4 regions of the Actinomadura decatromicini genome follow, and region 4 is predicted to be linked to each of the others. Evidence: riboswitches for the same ligand, from Rfam matches in the RefSeq annotation. Region 4 holds a riboswitch; each other region holds the start of a gene.
The links. A riboswitch is a leader RNA that binds a small molecule or an ion and turns the genes downstream of it on or off. The one in region 4 is predicted to bind cyclic di-AMP.
Positions count from the first base shown of each region.

Region 1: linked by a shared signal. The riboswitch ahead of FXF68_RS20105 (CHAP domain-containing protein) and the one ahead of FXF68_RS42825 (CHAP domain-containing protein) in region 4 are both predicted to bind cyclic di-AMP.
Region 2: linked by a shared signal. The riboswitch ahead of FXF68_RS15795 (C40 family peptidase) and the one ahead of FXF68_RS42825 (CHAP domain-containing protein) in region 4 are both predicted to bind cyclic di-AMP.
Region 3: linked by a shared signal. The riboswitch ahead of FXF68_RS23870 (NlpC/P60 family protein) and the one ahead of FXF68_RS42825 (CHAP domain-containing protein) in region 4 are both predicted to bind cyclic di-AMP.

Region 1 covers NZ_VSRQ01000004.1:351,303-355,505, forward strand. Annotated here, with positions in the region: gene FXF68_RS20095 (NYN domain-containing protein) at 1-268, shown strand, start outside; gene FXF68_RS20100 (C40 family peptidase) at 592-1,530, shown strand; cyclic di-AMP (ydaO/yuaA leader) riboswitch at 2,007-2,204, shown strand; gene FXF68_RS20105 (CHAP domain-containing protein) at 2,418-3,260, shown strand; gene FXF68_RS20110 (hypothetical protein) at 3,300-4,203, shown strand, end outside.
Region 2 covers NZ_VSRQ01000003.1:434,837-439,039, reverse strand. Annotated here, with positions in the region: gene FXF68_RS15805 (Mut7-C RNAse domain-containing protein) at 1-772, shown strand, start outside; gene FXF68_RS15800 ((deoxy)nucleoside triphosphate pyrophosphohydrolase) at 769-1,194, shown strand; gene FXF68_RS15795 (C40 family peptidase) at 1,261-2,271, opposite strand; cyclic di-AMP (ydaO/yuaA leader) riboswitch at 2,279-2,427, opposite strand; gene typA (translational GTPase TypA) at 2,657-4,203, shown strand, end outside.
Region 3 covers NZ_VSRQ01000005.1:246,743-250,945, reverse strand. Annotated here, with positions in the region: gene katG (catalase/peroxidase HPI) at 1-377, opposite strand, end outside; gene FXF68_RS23880 (Fur family transcriptional regulator) at 424-846, opposite strand; gene FXF68_RS23875 (DUF6962 family protein) at 926-1,591, shown strand; cyclic di-AMP (ydaO/yuaA leader) riboswitch at 1,867-2,009, shown strand; gene FXF68_RS23870 (NlpC/P60 family protein) at 2,016-2,738, shown strand; gene FXF68_RS23865 (hypothetical protein) at 2,912-4,203, shown strand, end outside.
Region 4 covers NZ_VSRQ01000009.1:364,428-368,630, forward strand. Annotated here, with positions in the region: gene FXF68_RS36130 (SpoIIE family protein phosphatase) at 1-1,386, shown strand, start outside; cyclic di-AMP (ydaO/yuaA leader) riboswitch at 1,842-1,997, shown strand; gene FXF68_RS42825 (CHAP domain-containing protein) at 2,009-2,791, shown strand; gene FXF68_RS44575 (bifunctional glycosyltransferase/CDP-glycerol:glycerophosphate glycerophosphotransferase) at 3,007-4,203, shown strand, end outside.

The DNA.
Region 1 (4,203 bases), on a different contig from region 4:
GCAGACCCGCGCCGAGGTGACGTGCGTGTTCGACGGCGCCGAGCTGGACGCGCCGGTCGCGATCGCGGCGCCGCGCGGCGTCCGGGTGCTGTTCAGCCGCCCGGGCCAGACCGCGGACGAGCTGATCGGCGACCTCGTGCGGGCGGAGCCGCCGGGACGGGCCGTGGTGGTGGTGTCGTCCGACCGGGAGGTCGCGGACGCCGCCCGCCGGGCCGGGGCGCGGCCGTGCCCGTCCACGTTGCTGCTGCGCCGCCTCGGCCGCTCCTAGGGCCGCCGCGCCGCGACACGGGACGAGCCGCACCGGACCGTCCATAAGGTGCCCATAAGGCTGTGATAAGGGATGCTTCGCCCTTCGTGATCATGAGGTCACAAATAGTGGACGATCTGCGCAAATGTCAATTGAACTGCGACGAATCGGTTGTGACGGTTGTTGCCCCTCGCTAATGTCGTCCGCTGACGTCGTGGACGAGAGGGGCGAAACCGATCGTGGCCAATGAACTCATCGGGGCACCGGCGCACCGGCGTGACCGGAGCGGGGGCACGGCGAGCAGGAGCACATCCCGCCGCTTGGCGGCGGTGGTCTGCCTGACCGTGACCGCCTCCCTGGCCTACCCCCCGGTGCTGGCGCACGCCGAGCCCAAGCCGACCAGGGCGCAGGTGCAGAAGAAGCTCGACCGGCTCAACGAGCAGATGGACCACAAGGTCGAGCAGTACAACCAGCTCAACGAGAAGCTGAAGATCGCCAAGAAGAAGTACGACGGCGCGAGGAAGTCGAGCGCGCAGGAGCAGGCGGCGTTCGAGGAGCAGCGCTCCAAGATCGCCCAGATGGCGGCCACCGCCTACAAGAACGGCGACTCGGCCGACGTGACCGGCTTCGTCGGGAGCAAGGACCCGCAGGCCATCCTCGACCAGGCGGCCGTCTTCTCGCACCTGTCGCACGAGCGCAACTCGCAGCTCACCCAGTTCCTCGCCACCGCGCAGCGGCTCCGCCGCGAGGAGGCGCAGGCCAAGACCGCGTACGACGACGTGAAGGCCAAGAACAAGGAGCTGCAGGACCAGAAGCGCAAGCTCCAGCTCGAGGTCGACAAGCAGAAGAAGCTGCTGGCGAAGCTCGGCGGCGGGTCGTCGTCCGGCGGAGGCGGCGGCGTCGGCGGCACCTACACCGGCCCGGCCAGCGGCCCGGCGCGGCTGGCGCTCCAGTTCGCCTACGCGCAGCAGCGCAAGCCGTACGCCTGGGGCGCGACGGGGCCGAACTCCTACGACTGCTCCGGCCTCACCATGAAGGCGTGGGCGGCGGCGGGCGTCAACATCACCCGCACCACCAACTCCCAGTGGGCCGCCACGAAGCGGGTCGCGAAGTCCGACCTCCAGCCGGGCGACCTCGTGTTCTTCAGCGGGCTCAGCCACGTCGGCATGTACGTCGGCAACGGCCAGATGATCCACGCCCCGAGCACCGGCAAGGTCGTGACGGTCGTGAGCATCAACTCCAGCTACTACGCGAGCAACTACTACGGCGCCGGGCGCCCCTGACGCGCGCGCGACGCCCTTCGCAGGGCGACTTCCACAACGGACCAGGTCTGACCTGGTCCGTTGTTGATTTTGTGGGGGTTTGCCTTCTCTTGGGGCTTTGGTACCTTGTACCCCATTCACGGCGCCCGCCAGGCGCCATGGACCCGCGACGCCCACCAGGCGCCGCGGCCGCACGCGGCGCTTCCGGCCGCGTGCCGGCGGTGCGAGCCACGCGCCGCCTCCCCCCGGCGGCGCGCTCCACGCGCCGTCCGCGCGGCGCCCGCACGGCGCCGCACCGGTCTGCACAGACCGCGCCCCCCACCCGCCGCACGCGCGCCTCACGCGAGCATGGCGCTGAGCGCGCCGCCCGCGGCGGACCCGAGGGGTCGGGCGAGGACGGTCCCCGGCGACGGGCCGCCGTCCGCCCACCATCAGGCGCCGCTCGTTCGCACGCGGGAGACAGGTCCCGCGCCGGGCCCCATCTCGCCCCCAGGATCGCAGCGGCAGCGCCGAGTCCGCCCAGCGCGGAACCGGGGACCCACGTCCGCCGGAGTCCGGGACACCCTCCCGGACGGGCATTCCGGCACCGGGGTGAATCGGCGGCCCTCTCCCGCACGTCGGTGAGAGTCCGCCGTAGGGCCACTTCCACGCCCGAACCCGTCAGCTAACCCGGTAGGCGTCTTGGAAGAAGAGGAGTGAGACCCGCAGCGTCACCTGGGGCGTGGCCGCCTCCGCGCGGCCGCGCCCTCCCTTTCCCCTGCCCTCCTTTTTTTCTGCCCTCTCGCTGTGACCATCCCCGTGCTCCGCGCTGGCGCCCCCGCTCGCCCGGAGTCCCCCGTCCGCGCCCGCGCGCCGCCGATCCGGGCGGCCGACCAGGCGGACGGACCGGAAGCCGAGGAGATCCCCCCGTGCCAGGCGCGCACCGCAAGAAGACCTCCGGACGGCACCGCAAGCCGTCCCCCCTCTCCCTGACCTGGCGGACGACCGGCGGCGTGATCGCCGGCGCCGCCGTGCTCGGCGCCGCCGCGGCGACCGCGCAGGCGTCCGTCCTGACGTCCGGCGACGCGGCCCCGGCGAGCGCCACCGCCGCCGCCGTGAGCGGCCGGAAGGACGTGCGGACGGCGTCGTCCGAGACGTCCCGGCCGTCGTCCAGGGCCACCAAGAAGGAACGTTCCAAGACGCAGCCCGAAGCGTCGTCGAGCAACCGTCCGCGGCTGGACGAGCCGGAGCCGCAGGCATCCGAGAAGACGCCGGAGCCGGAGCGGCCGACGGCGGCCGAGGCCATCGCGCTCGCCCGCTCGCAGGTCGGCGTCGCCGAGGACGCGGGCGGCGAGACCAAGTTCCAGAAGTGGTACATGGGCACGTCCCGCGCGCAGGAGACGCTCGCCCGCGACGGCGGCTCCCTCGACGGCTACGGCGACGCGAACTGGTGCGACATGTTCATCTCCTGGGTCGGCGAGCGGCTCGGCTTCACCGCCGGGATGGGCAGCGACGCCTGGACCGTCGCCCACGCCCGCTGGTTCCAGCAGAACGGCCGGTGGGGCACCACGCCCCGGCCGGGCGCGATCGTCTTCTACGCCTGGAGCGGCGGCAAGGACAGCTCCGACATCCGGCACGTCGGCATGGTGATCAAGAAGGTGGACGACACCACGATCGAGGCCGTCGAGGGGAACACCGGCAACGCCGTCCGGGTGAAGACGCGCTCGGCCGACGACATCGTCGGCTACGGATACCCCGACTACCGGTCATGACCGCGCCCTCCCGGCCCGCCGCTGCATAGGATCTCGCGCATGGAGGACGGACCCGGCCCCGGCGGCGGCCCCGTGCCGCGCCGCCGGGCGCTCGCGCTGGGCGCGGGCGGGGCCGCCGCGCTGCTCGCGGGCGGCGGGGGCGTGCTCGGCTTCCGCTCCGGCCGGCACGCGGCGCCGCGCGCCCACGCCGACGGCGCGGCCCGCTCGTTCGCCCCGGCCGACGCGGCGGCCGTCCTCGCGGGCCGCGCCGCCGCCGTGCGGAGCGGCGACCGGACGGCCTTCATGGCGACGGTCGCGTCCGCGCCCGCCGCGTTCCAGGACGTCCAGTCCCGCATGTACGGCAACCTGCGCAAGCTCCCCCTGGACGGCTGGCGCGAGCGCGTCGCCGGCGTCGAGGCGGTGGACGACGCGGCGGGCGTCGCGGTCGTCCGCGTCGAGGTCCGGTACCGGCTGCGCGGCTTCGACCGCGGCGACGTCGCCCGCACCCGCCACCTGTCGCTCGCCCCGCGCCCCGGCGGCTGGACGGTCGTCGGCGACGGCTCGTCCCGCGGGTTCCGCGACGACGCCGAGATCTGGGACGGCGGCCCCCTCACGGTCGTCAGGGGCCGCGCGTCGCTCGTGGTGGGCGACGCGACCGGGCTCGCCGACATCGCCCGCCGCCTCGACGCCGCCGTCCCGGTGGTGAGCGACGTCGTCGGCAAGGACTGGGCGCAGCGGGTCGTCGCGCTGGCCCCGGCGGACGCGGCGCTCGCGTCCGCGCTGGCCGGGCCCGGGCAGAGCCTCGGCCAGATCGCGGCGCTCGCGACGGCCGCGCCGTCCCCGGACGGCGGGCGCGGCGAGGACCGGGTCGTCATCTCCCCCGGCACGTTCGCCCGCCTCAACAAGCTCGGCCGCGGCGTCGTGCTCACCCACGAGCTGACCCACGTCGCCACCGGCGGCGCCA
Region 2 (4,203 bases), on a different contig from region 4:
GATCACCATTCGGGTGGCCGACGAACTGCTGATGTTCCTGCCCGCCGTCCGCCGCGCGCCGGTGAACCGCGTGGCCTGCGACGGCACGTCCACGCTGGGGCATCTGGTGGAGTCGCTCGGCGTCCCGCTGCCGGAGGCCGGTCCGATGACCGTCGGCGGCGAGCCCGCGGGGCCGTCCACCCGTCCGGCGCCGGGCGACGAGGTGGGGGTGGCGGCGGTGCCGCGGCCGCAGGCCGTCCCGCTGGAGCCGGGGCAGGTCGCGCCGCGCTTCCTGCTCGACGTCCACCTCGGCACGCTCGCCCGCCGGATGCGCCTGCTCGGCCTCGACACCGCTTACCACAACGACATGGACGACCCGGCGCTCGTCGTCCAGGCGAACGAGGAGCGCCGCGTCCTCCTCACCCAGGACCGCGGGCTGCTGCGCCGCCGGGCGCTGTGGTTCGGCGCGTACGTGCGCGGCTCCCGACCGGACGACCAGCTGCGCGACCTGCTCGACCGGTTCGCCCCGGTCCAGCGCCCGTGGACGCGGTGCACGGCGTGCAACGGGGAGCTCGTCCCGGTCGCCAAGGAGGAGATCGAGAGCGCCCTCCAGGCGGGCACCCGCCGCAGCTACGACGTCTACGGCCGCTGCTCGGACTGCGGCAAGATCTACTGGCGCGGCGCGCACGGCGACCACCTGGAGCGGATCGTCCGCGAGGCCCGCGCCTACGCCGCCGCGTCCGAAGCCGCCGCCGCGTCCGCCGCCGGAACCGCGTCCGGGGCCGGGCGGTGACCGCCGTGATCGTCGTCGTGGGCGCGGCGATCGTCTCCGGCGGGCGGCTGCTGACCGCGCAGCGGGCCGAGCCGCCGCACATGGCGGGCGGCTGGGAGCTGCCGGGCGGCAAGGTCGACCCGGGGGAGTCCGACGAGGACGCGCTGGTCCGCGAGTGCCACGAGGAGCTGGCGGTCAAGGTGCGGCTGGAGCGCCGGGTCGGCGGCGACTGGCGGCTCAGCGACCGCGCCCTCCTCAGGGTGTGGACGGCCCGTCTCGTCGAGGGCGAGCCGCGCGCCCTGGAGCACCTCGCGCTGCGCTGGCTGGCGCTCGCCGAGCTGTACGAGGTCGACTGGCTCCCGGGCGACCGCCCGGTGATCGACGTCCTCGCGGCCGACGCCGCCGCCTACGGCCTCGGCGTCGCCTCGGGACAGGGAGAGTGACGGGGGCTTCCTGCCGCGCCGCAGGAAGCCCCCGACGTCTCATCCCTCGATGACGCCCGCGTCCGCTCAGGAGATGCGGTTGGCGCCCGCGAAGTCGGACCGGTCGGACAGTTTGGAGATCTTCACCACATCGCCGGTCTGCGGTGCGTGCAGGAACTTGCCGTCGCCGAGGTAGATCCCCATGTGGTGCAGGCTGCCGCCGAAGTACACGAGGTCGCCGGAGCGCAGCTCGCTCCGCGAGACCTTGGTCCCCAGCGCGAACAGGTCGCCGGTGTAGTGCGGCAGGCCGGGCTTGCCGACCTGGGTGTAGGCCCAGACGACGAGGCCGGAGCAGTCGAAGCCGCTCGGTCCGGCGGCGGCCCACACGTACGGCGAGCCGATCTTGGTGAGCGCCTTGCGGGCCATCTTCGCGGGCAGTCCCGAGCCCTTGACGGTCGCGCTCAGGCCGGTGTGCGGGTCGCGGACGTGCGTGGTGGACAGCTTGTCGAGCCGCTTCATCACCTCGGCGACCTTGCCGCGGGCGGCGGCGCGGGCCTGCTTGGCGTCCTCGGCCGCCTTCTTGACCTGCGCGGTCTTGGCCTCAGCCGACCGCTGCGCCGACTCGGCCTGGCCGATCTGCTTCTGCAGCGCCTGCACGGCCGCGGCCTGGTTCTGCGCGAGGTAGGCGCGGTCGGACAGGCCGTCCGGGGAGCCGCTCGAACCGAAGATCGCGTCGGGCGCGCCGGTCATGTAGTTCGCCGCGGCCAGCTGCCCGAGCCGTTCCCGGGCGGGCGCGGCGGCGGCCCGCAGCCGCGCGGCCTCGGCGGCGGCGGCGCGCTGCGCCTGCATCGCCTTGCCCAGGTCGACGCGGGTCTTGTTGTACTTCTCGGTGAGGATCTCGGCCTCTTCGTTCAGCGCGTCGAGGCTCTTGCGGAGCCCCTGCTCCGTCGTCGGCGTGGGGCTCGGGGTCGCGGCGGCGGTGAGCGCGGCCACGGGCGCGGCGTGGGCGGCGACGGGAGCGGCGGCGCCGAGGCCGATGACGAGCAGTGCGGCGGTGGCGGCGGGCGTGAGCCGCCGCCGATGCGGAGCCGGTGTCAAACCGGTGTTCTCCTCTCCTCGCGCGCCTACCGGGTTAGCTGACGGGTTCGGGCCAGGAGTCGCCCTACGGCGCGCCCTCGCGGGGCGCGCCGATTCACCCCGGGGGGTTGGGTCCCCGGTTCTCCCGGCGTACGGGAGATTCGGCGCTCCGGCCGCAGCCCCGGGGGGTGGGACTCCGGACGGCCGGATCTCGGGCAGATTACAAAGGATCGGCAAAGTTGGCGAATCGGCCCCGCCGCCGCGGGCCGGTCCGGACGCCCGCGCGGGCCGGCGCCGGACGGCCGCGCGGCTCGTCCGCCGGGGCGGGTCGCGCGCGCGGGGAAGTAGAATAGGTGGCTGCCGCCGTTTGCGGTGAATCCCGAACTCTCACGCAAGGCGAACCCGCATGCCCATTTCCACGCGCGACGACCTTCGGAACGTCGCGATCGTCGCCCACGTCGACCACGGCAAGACGACGCTGGTCGACGCCATGCTCTGGCAGTCCGGCGCCTTCCGCGAGAACCAGGACGTCGACGACCGGGTGCTCGACTCCAACGACCTGGAGCGCGAGAAGGGGATCACGATCCTCGCGAAGAACACCGCCGTCCGGCACAACGGGCTGACCATCAACATCATCGACACGCCGGGCCACGCCGACTTCGGCGGCGAGGTCGAGCGCGGGCTGTCCATGGTGGACGGCGTCGTCCTGCTGGTGGACGCCAGCGAGGGCCCCCTCCCGCAGACCCGGTTCGTCCTGCGCAAGGCGCTCGAGGCGAAGCTCCCGGTGATCCTCGTGGTCAACAAGACCGACCGCCCGGACGCCCGCATCGACGAGGTCGTCGACGAGACGTACGAGCTGTTCATGGACCTCGACGCCGACGAGGAGCAGATCGACTTCCCGATCGTGTACGCCTCCGGCCGCGCCGGCCGCGCCTCGCTCGACAAGCCCGCCGACGGCGAGATGCCGGGCAGCGAAGACCTGGAACCGCTGTTCAAGGTCATCACCGAGACGATCCCGGCGCCGTCCTACGACCCGGACGCGCCGCTCCAGGCGCACGTCACGAACCTGGACGCGTCCAGCTACCTCGGCCGGATCGCGCTCTGCCGCGTGCACGCCGGGACGATCAAGAAGGGCCAGCAGGTCGCCTGGTTCCGGCACGACGGCAGCGTCGAGCGCGTCAAGATCACCGAGCTGCTGATGACGGACGCGCTCGCCCGCAAGCCCGCCGAGGCGGCGGGGCCGGGCGACATCATCGCGATCTCCGGCATCCCCGACATCATGATCGGCGACACCATCGCCGACCCGGACGACCCGCGCCCGCTCCCGCTGATCACCGTGGACGAGCCCGCGATCTCCATGACGATCGGCACCAACACCGGTCCGATGGCGGGACGCGAGAAGGGCACCAAGGTCACCGCCCGCATGGTCAAGGACCGGCTCGACCGGGAGCTCGTCGGCAACGTGTCGATCAGGGTGCTGCCGACCGAGCGTCCGGACGCCTGGGAGGTGCAGGGCCGCGGCGAGCTGGCCCTCGCGATCCTGGTCGAGAACATGCGCCGCGAGGGCTACGAGCTGACCGTCGGCAAGCCGCAGGTCGTCGCGAAGACGATCGACGGGAAGAAGCACGAGCCGGTCGAGCGGCTCACCGTCGACATCCCCGAGGAGCACCTCGGCGCCGTCACGCAGCTCCTCGCCGTCCGCAAGGGCCGCATGGAGCAGATGACGAACCACGGCACCGGCTGGATCCGGATGGAGTTCCTCGTCCCGGCGCGCGGCCTGATCGGGTTCCGCACCGAGTTCATGACCGAGACGCGCGGCACCGGCATGGCGCACCACGTGTTCGAGGGGTACGAGCCGTGGTTCGGCGAGCTGCGGACGCGGCCGTCCGGCTCGCTCGTCGCCGACCGCGCGGGCGCCGCCACCGGCTACGCGATCACGAACCTCCAGGACCG
Region 3 (4,203 bases), on a different contig from region 4:
CCGGACCCGGCGCCGCCGCGCCCGTCGCTGACCCGGTAGGTGCCCGCGCTGTGCCACGCCATCCGGATGATGAACGGGCCGTAGTTGCCGAAGTCGGCGGGCCACCAGTCCTGCGAGGTGGTGAGCGCCTCCGCGATGTCGCGCTTCACGGCGGGCAGGTCCAGCGTCTGGAACGCCGCCCGGTAGTCGAAGTCCGCGCCGAGCGGGTTCGTCACGGCGGTGTTCTTCGCGAGGATCTTCAGGTTGAGCCGGTCCGGCCACCAGCCGCGGTTGCCGCCGCCCTGGGTCGGATGCGGGGCGCGCGTGTGCGCGACCGGGCAGCCGCCCTCGCCTGCCGCGTTCGTGTCGTAGGCGATTGTTTCCTTGTTCTCTGACATGTGTGGTTCCCTCCCAGGGCACTGCGGGGGTGGATGCAGGAACTCTCTAGGTTGCGGAGCAGGTGGGGCACAGGCCCCAGTAGATGACCTCGGCCTCGTCGATCGCGTAGCCGCTGTCGTCGGACGCGGTGAGGCACGGCGCCTCGCCGACGGCGCAGTCGGCGTCGGCGATGGCGCCGCAGGACCGGCAGACGACGTGGTGGTGGTTGTCCCCGACCCGCGACTCGTACCGGGCCACGTGGCCGGACGGCTGGATCCGCCGTACCAGCCCCGCCGCCGTCAGCGCGTGCAGCGAGTCGTAGACGGCCTGGTGGGACACCTTCGGCAGGTCGTGCCGGACGGCGCCGATGATCGAGTCCGTGTCCGCGTGCGGGTGGGCGTGGACCGCTCTCAGTACCGCCACCCGCGGACGGGTCACCCGCAGAGCCGCCCCGCGAAGGAGCCGCTCGTACTCCGAGATCGTGGTCACGCAGACAGGCTGGACCATTTTCTTGAATGAGTCAAGATTTCGCGCGAACTCGCCGTGGAACGCCGGGTACCGTGCAGGCATGCTTGCCGAACCGGCGCCGGCCCTCACCGATCTCGCGCTCGGCCTGGTCACCGTCGCGCTGGCGGCGCGGCTGGGGCGCACCGGCGCGCACCGGCACTGGCGCACGTCGTTCTGGTGGGCGGGTGCGGCGGCGCTCGCCGGGTTCGTCCACCACGGGTTCGTGAAGTACTCGGCCGCGCTGGACGGGCCGAGCTGGGCCGTGATCAGCGCGATGGTCGTCGTCGCGGTGTCCTACCTGCTGGCCGGGACGGTCGCCGAGGTGCTCGGCCCCCGCCACGGCCGGACGTTCTGGCTGCTGCGCTCGATCGGGATCGGCGCGTACGCCGTCCTCGCGGTCACCGGGCACGCGGGCGTCACCGCGCTGCTGGCCTGCGAGAGCCTGACGATGGTCTGCATCCTCGCGCTGTGGGGGCGGGCCGCCGTCCGGCGCCATCCGATGGCCGGGCCGATGATCGCCGCGCTGGCGGCGAGCGGCGCCGCGGCGGCGGCGAAGGCGATCGACCCGGACGTCACCGGCCGCGTCGGCCTGGACCCGACGTCGGTCTACCACCTCGCCCAGATCGCCGGGATGGCGCTGCTCTATCTCGCGGTCAGCGCGCCGCGTACGGAGGGGCGCGAGGCGCGCCGGGTGCCCGGCCTGCCGGACGTACCGTCCGCCCGCTGACGCCCGGCCCGGCCGGCGTCCCAGGCCGCGACCCAGTTGAACTGGGTCGATAAAGATTTTGTCGTAGTTTGCCTTCTTTTGAGGCTTTGCGTTAGCTTGTCGCTCTCAAGGCGCCCTCCAGGCGCTCTTGGCCCTCGTGTCCCACCGGACACGCGAGCCCCATCCGGCACGGCCCCCGAGGCGGGCCGGTCGCATCGGGCCACAACTCAAACGCCGCTCTTTCGCACGCGGGACACCGGGTCCCGCGTAGGGGCCCCATCGCGCCCCGGTGGATCGCAGCGGCATCGCCGAGTCCGCCTTCGCGCGGAGCCGGGGACCCACATCCTCGCACTGGGGTGAGTCGGCCTGTCCGCAGGCCGTAGGGCGACTTCCACGTCCGAACCCGTCAGCTAACCCGGCAGGCGAATTGGAAGAAGGAGCCCCCTTGAACGGCAAGCACGGCAAGAACCGTAACCCCCTGCACAAATTCCGTGACACTCTGAACACGACGCCCCGCATCATGGGCGCGGTCGTCGGTCTCGCCGCCTTCGGCGTGATCGCGGGAACCGCGCAGGCTGGGGTGTTCGACTCCGAGTCCGCGCAGTCGGCCGCCGCGGTGGCGACCGTCCCCGGCGGCAAGGCGGACGGCGGCGAGCCGGGCCGCACGTCCTCCCACCGCGGGAAGGCGGACCGGAAGAAGTCCGATTCCACGACGTCCGAGAGCAGGGCGTCCGAAAGCAGGACCACCGACTCGAAGTCCAAGCGGGACAGGGTCATCGAGCTGGCGAAGTCGTGGCGCCCCGGCACCGACGAGCGCGTCCGCTACAGCCAGACCAACAGCTACCAGGGCTACCGCACCGACTGTTCGGGATACGTCGCCATGACGCTCGGGCTCGCGAAGCCCGGCCCGAACACCGTCGGCCTGACGTCGTCGCGCTACACCGAGCGCATCACGATGTCCGAGCTGAAGAAGGGCGACCTCGTGATGGACGCCCAGGGCACCAACACCACCCGGCACGTCGTCATCTTCGAGAAGTGGGCGAACGACGACCACACGTCCTACTGGGCGTACGAGCAGCGCGGCCGGTACGGCACCGACTACCGGACGCGCGACTACGGCCTGAACGCGGGCAGCGAGTACAAGGCGTACCGTCCGAAGAACCTCTGACGCGACCGCGCCCCTATGACGAGGGCCCGGCCCGGGACGACCCCCGGCCGGGCCCTTTCCATGGCGCCTTTCCATGCCCCGCCCACCCCGAGTCGGCCAAGGGACGGGCAAGTTCCGGCCGGACGCCAGCGGTCGCCTTGCACCCCGGCACGGCCCTCCTAGAGTCCGCTGACATGGGGAGATGCTGGAAGATCACCGCCGTGGTCGCGGGCACGGCCGCCGTGGCGGCCGGGGCCGCCTGGCCCGCGGCGGCCACCGGGACGGCCACCGGGAGGACGCCGTCCGAGCCCGCCCGGAACGGCTGGAGGCTGGTCGATCAGGAGGGCTTCGACCGCCCGCTGCGCGTCGACGGGGCGCCGTGGCGCCTCGACCCGCAGGGTCCGCGCAGCCCGTGGAACGTGGACGCGTTCGACGACGACGGCGAAGCCTGGAAGAAGATCAGCGGGCCGCTGTTCGCGCGGGAGCTCGCGACGCTGAACGTGTTCCGCAAGCGCGTCGCGTTCGGCCGGAACGGGTGGCTGACCGCCGAGGTCGCCGCCGTCGACAAGGACCGCGACGGCCGTCCCGACTCGCGTCCCGGGCTGTCGACGAAGACCCTGCCGGACGGCCGCAAGGTCGGGCGGATCTCGGAGCCGAGCTGGGACGCGGGCGTCCTCATCCGCCCCACCCGCCCGCTCCCCCGCCACTACCGCGTGGAGATGACGCTGCGCGGCATCGACTTCGGCGGGAAACGGAACGGCACGTTCGACTACGACGGCCGCCACAACGGCTATACGAAGGAGCCGTGCAAGACCCGCTATCCCTGGACGTTCCAAGGCGCGCTGCCCGGCAAGAAGCGCTGCGACTACCCGGACGTGACGCGCGAGAACGGCTTCTACTACCTGACGGTCCTCGACTACGCGACCCCCGCGCCGCACGGCAACCCGGGCATCCACTTCCGCCGCAAGGTGATCATGGACGGCTACTACAGCGACGACGCGCGCTGGAAGAACGCCGGCACCTGCGACCCGAAGACCGGCCGGATCTACCGCACCTTCGACGGGACCTTCAACGGCGTGAACGCGCTGTTCCCGCGCGGCGACCTGTTCCGCGAGACGGCGAACAACAACGTCAGCAACGAGTACTACATCAAGACCAGGTGCGGAAACGTCTCGATGGACAAGCCGTACGGGCCCGGCGACCGGTTCGAGGGACATCTCACCAGCGCCGAGATCCGGCCGGAACTGCTGCCGAAGGCCGCCTACCGGTTCGCCGTGGAACGGGACCGCACCGGGTACACGCTCGAAATGAGCGGGCCGTTCCGGCACATCGGGCAGGCGACGCTGCGCGTCCACCACGACTTCGTGGAGAACGGGCGTCCGATCTGGCATTACAACCAGACGCCCGAGGAGTACGACGGGCGGTTCGACCGGCGGCTCGTCCACAAGGGGCCCGCCGGGACGTACACCACCGAGCACGCATGGCC
Region 4 (4,203 bases):
GACATGTTCGGGCGCGGCAAGGAGGAGCTCATCGGGCTCCGGCTGCTGCAGACGGATCCGGGCGCCGTGCTGAGCGGGCTCTTCGACCAGTACGTCGAGGTGCTGGAGGGCGGTCCCAGCCTGGAGCGCTCCTCGATTCTCTACTCGACCGCGCAGCGGGGGCTGTCCAGATCGTCCCGGATGAGCGTGCGGTGCGTCGCGGTGCCGACCGGCGTCTGCGTGACCTGGCGCTACCACTTCCACGAGGACCGGATCGCGCGGCGCCTCGAGCGGGTGGAGCGGCTCGCCCTGATCGGGTTCGGCGAGTGGGACCTCGCGACCGGCGAGGCGGACTGGACGCCGCAGATGCTCGCCAACTACGGCCTCGCCCCGGACGAGGTGCCGCCCATGCCGCACGACCTGCCGAAGGTCGTGGCGGACGACGACCTCCCGCTGGTGGAGGAGGCCGTCCAGACGATGTTCTCGCGCCGGGAGCCGGTGGAGGCCGAGCACCGGGTGATCGGCAAGGACGGGACGCCGCGGAACCTGTGGGTGTTCGCCGAGCCGGTCCTCGGCGAGTCCGGGCTGCCGGTGTCGATCAACATCGTCTCGCAGGACATCACGCGGCGGCGCGGCGTGGAGCGGGCGCTCGCCGAGACGCGCCGGCAGATGCTGAAGCAGCAGGAGCGCATGGCGCAGGAGCGGCGCGTCGCGGTGACGCTGCGCCGCGCGATCATGCCGGACGAGGACGAGGTCGAGCAGCTCCCCGGCCTGCGCACCGCGATCCGCAGCATGGCGGCGGAGACCACCGCCCGGATCGGCGGGGACTGGTTCGCGCTGCGCCGGCTGCCGAACGGCCGGGCCCTGTTCGCGATCGGCGACGCGGCCGGGCACGGCCTGCCCGCGGCCGCGTCGATGGCCCGCACCCGCAACGGGCTGCTCGGCCTGTCCTGCACGGGCGAGCCGGTGGGACGGCTCGTCGGCTGGCTGAACGACCTGGTCAGCAGCATGGAGCCGCCCGCGACGGGCACCGCGATCGTCGCCGAGTTCGAGCCGCGCGGCCGCGTCCTGGAGTGGACGTGCGCCGGGCACCCGCCGCCGATCCTGATCCGGGACGACCGGGCGGTGCCGCTGGAGGCCGTCCGGGACCCGCTGCTCGGCGCGATGCCGGAATGGGAGTACATGACGGTCGCGACGCGGCTCCTGCCCGGCGACATGCTGTTCCTCTACACCGACGGGCTGGTCGAGCGGCGCGACGCCGACCTGGACGAGCGGATCGACCGGCTCACCGGCATCCTGCAGGACTGCGCCCGGCAGCCGGAGCGGATGCTCGACCAGGTGCTGGCCCGGATGGGGCACGACCGCGCCGCCGACGACACCACGCTCTTCGCCCTGCACGTGGAGTGACGGACGGCACCTCTGACCTGCGATGATCACCCGGTGTGACTTGCGTCTCACCCCACCCGGGGCCGGAGGCCGTCCGGGAGCCGGATGACCTTGCCGAGGCAGGGGTCGCCCAAGCGTTCTTTACCAAATGCGAGAGGGCCGGTAAGCCCGCTGGACAAGGGCCTGACGGCCACTCCGGGAAAGATCGGGAACACCCTGGCACCATGGGCTGTTGATGGATCCTTGAGGACGCATTGAGCGGGCACCACGGAGTTTTGTGCCTGGTTTGCTTTCCTTGAGAAGGTTGGTACCTTCAGTCCGAATCACGCAACGCACCCCATGCGTTGCCGCCGGTCGCGTCACGCGCGGCCGAGGATCGCGGAGCGGATCCCGCCCGCGAACGCGCACCCGACCAGGGGCGCTGCATCCCATCAAGATCAGTCAGTAGATCAATCCGAATATCCGGCACCGCGTTCCGCGGTGCGAGGCCGAGTCCGTCCTGGTCGAGACGACCGGAACGGAGCCGGGGACCCAGGTTCCAGGGGTGAATCGGCGTGAGCGAGAGCCGCGCCGTAGGGCTGCTTCCATGCCCGAATCCGTCAGCTAACCCGGTAGGCGCCATGGGAGTAAGGAGATTTCCTGCATGACCGGTCGTTTCGATCGTCTTTCCCTGAGCAGGTTCACGCCCGAGGACAAGGCCGTCGGCGTCGCCGCCAGCGCGGTCCTCGCCGGGGCCATCGGCCTCGCGGTGTTCAACCCCCTCGCCGGCGAGCGTGCCGCCGCCGACGCCCCGCAGGCCGCGGCCGTCGTCCAGCAGGGCAAGGCCGCCGAGTCCCCGGCGGCCGCGAAGGCCGCCGAGAAGGCCGACGGCGGGACGGGCAACGTCTCCGCCGCCGACGCCCGCGCGGAGGGCTTCAAGGTGGCGCCCCGCGCCGTCAAGCCCTCCGAGGTCATCAAGCTGGCCGAGAAGCAGATCGGCACCCGCGAGGGCAAGGGCGGCATGACCAAGTACCACAACTGGTACGTGTCGACCCCGCAGGCCGCCGCGACCGCCGAGCGTGACGGGGGCTTCTCCGTCGACGACTACAAGGGCGCCCAGTGGTGCAACATGTTCGTCTCGTGGCTCGGCGCCCAGACCGGCGTCAAGAACATGGGCTGGGACGCCTACACCGTCCAGCACGCCACGTGGTTCAAGAAGACCGACCGGTGGGGCCACAAGGCCAAGCCCGGCGCGGTGGTGTTCTTCGACTGGAAGAACGGCTCCAGCGGCGGCATCGGCGGGATCGACCACGTCGGCATCGTCGTCAAGGACAACGGCAACGGCAAGATCACCACTGTCGAGGGCAACACCGACAACGCGGTGAAGAAGAAGGTCCGCGACAAGTCCCAGGTGGTCGGCTACGGCTACCCGGACTACGCGTCCTGATCCGCTCAGGAAGCCCCTGATCCACTCAGGAGGAAGGCGCCCGGCTCCCCGGCCGGGCTCCTTCTGGCGTTCCGGGGGAAGTGACCAAGAGCCTCCGGTGAAGTCGGGTAATGCCAACCGTTGACAGCCTTTGAACGCCCTTGGACCTCACTGCGGCGTTTCTGGAAAGGAATGCGACACCGCGTCCCGCCGGAGCGTGGGAAGGAGAGGTCGCCGTGCGCCCCGATGTCAGCGTCGTGGTGATCGCCTACAACGACGCGCGGCGGCTGCCCCGCGCGGTGGGCTCCGCGCTCGCGCAGTCGCTCGGCGGCGTCGAGACGGTCGTCGTCGACGACGCCAGCACCGACGGGACGGCCGAGATCGCCGACCGGCTGGCCGCCGCGCATCCCGGCCGGGTCAGGGCCGTCCACCTGCCGGTGAACTCGGGCGGCTGCGGGCGTCCGCGCAACACCGGGATCGAGGCGTCGTCCGGCCGGTACGTGATGTTCCTCGACAGCGACGACCTGCTGGACCGGCACGCCTGCCTGAACCTCCTCGCCGCCGCCGAGGACACCGGCGCCGACATCGTGTCGGGGCTGTGCGACCGGATCTTCCTGGACGTGCCCGTGGGCGTGAAGGGACGGGTCCGCCCCTGGTATCCGTGGCTCTACCGGAACAGGGCCGTGTACGAGGCCCTGGACGACAACCCCGACCTCCTCTACGACACGCTCTCGACCAACAAGGCGTACCGGCGGGGCTTCCTGGAGGACCACGACCTCCGTTTCGTGGAGCGGCTGCACTACGAGGACCTGCTGTTCACCGCCGAGGCGTACCTCGCGTCCGGACGGACGGCGCTGATCCCGCACCGCGTCTACAACTGGCTGGTCCGGGAGCGGACCCTCGACCCGTCGATCTCCAACCGGCGCGCCGAGCTCGCGAACTTCGCCGACCGGCTGGAGATCCACCGCCGCATCGACCGGCTGTTCGACGCGCGCGGCGCGCACGCGCTCGGACGGGCCAAGGACGTCAAGTTCGTCAACCACGATCTGATGCTCTACCTGCGCGAACTGCGCGACCGCGAGGAGTCCTACCGGGCGCGCTTCCTCGATCTGGCGGGCGGGTACCTGGCCGGGCTCGACCCGCGGGTGTTCGAGGAGGCGAACCCGCTGTCGGCGATCGCCGCCTACCTGATCCGCGAGGGCGACCACGCGGGCGCGCTCGCCGCCGCCGAGTACGACCCTGGCGGGCGCGCCGAGCTGCGGGCGCGGCTGGTCGAGCGGGACGGGCGGGTCTTCTGGGGCGCGAGCGGTCCGAGCGGGTCGCTGGGCCACCGCGTCCTGGACGTGACCGGGTTCGGCTTCCACGTCCGGCCCTTGAAGGAGCTGCGTCCGGCGAACACGGTCACGCGGCTGGAGGTGCGGGACGGGCGCGTC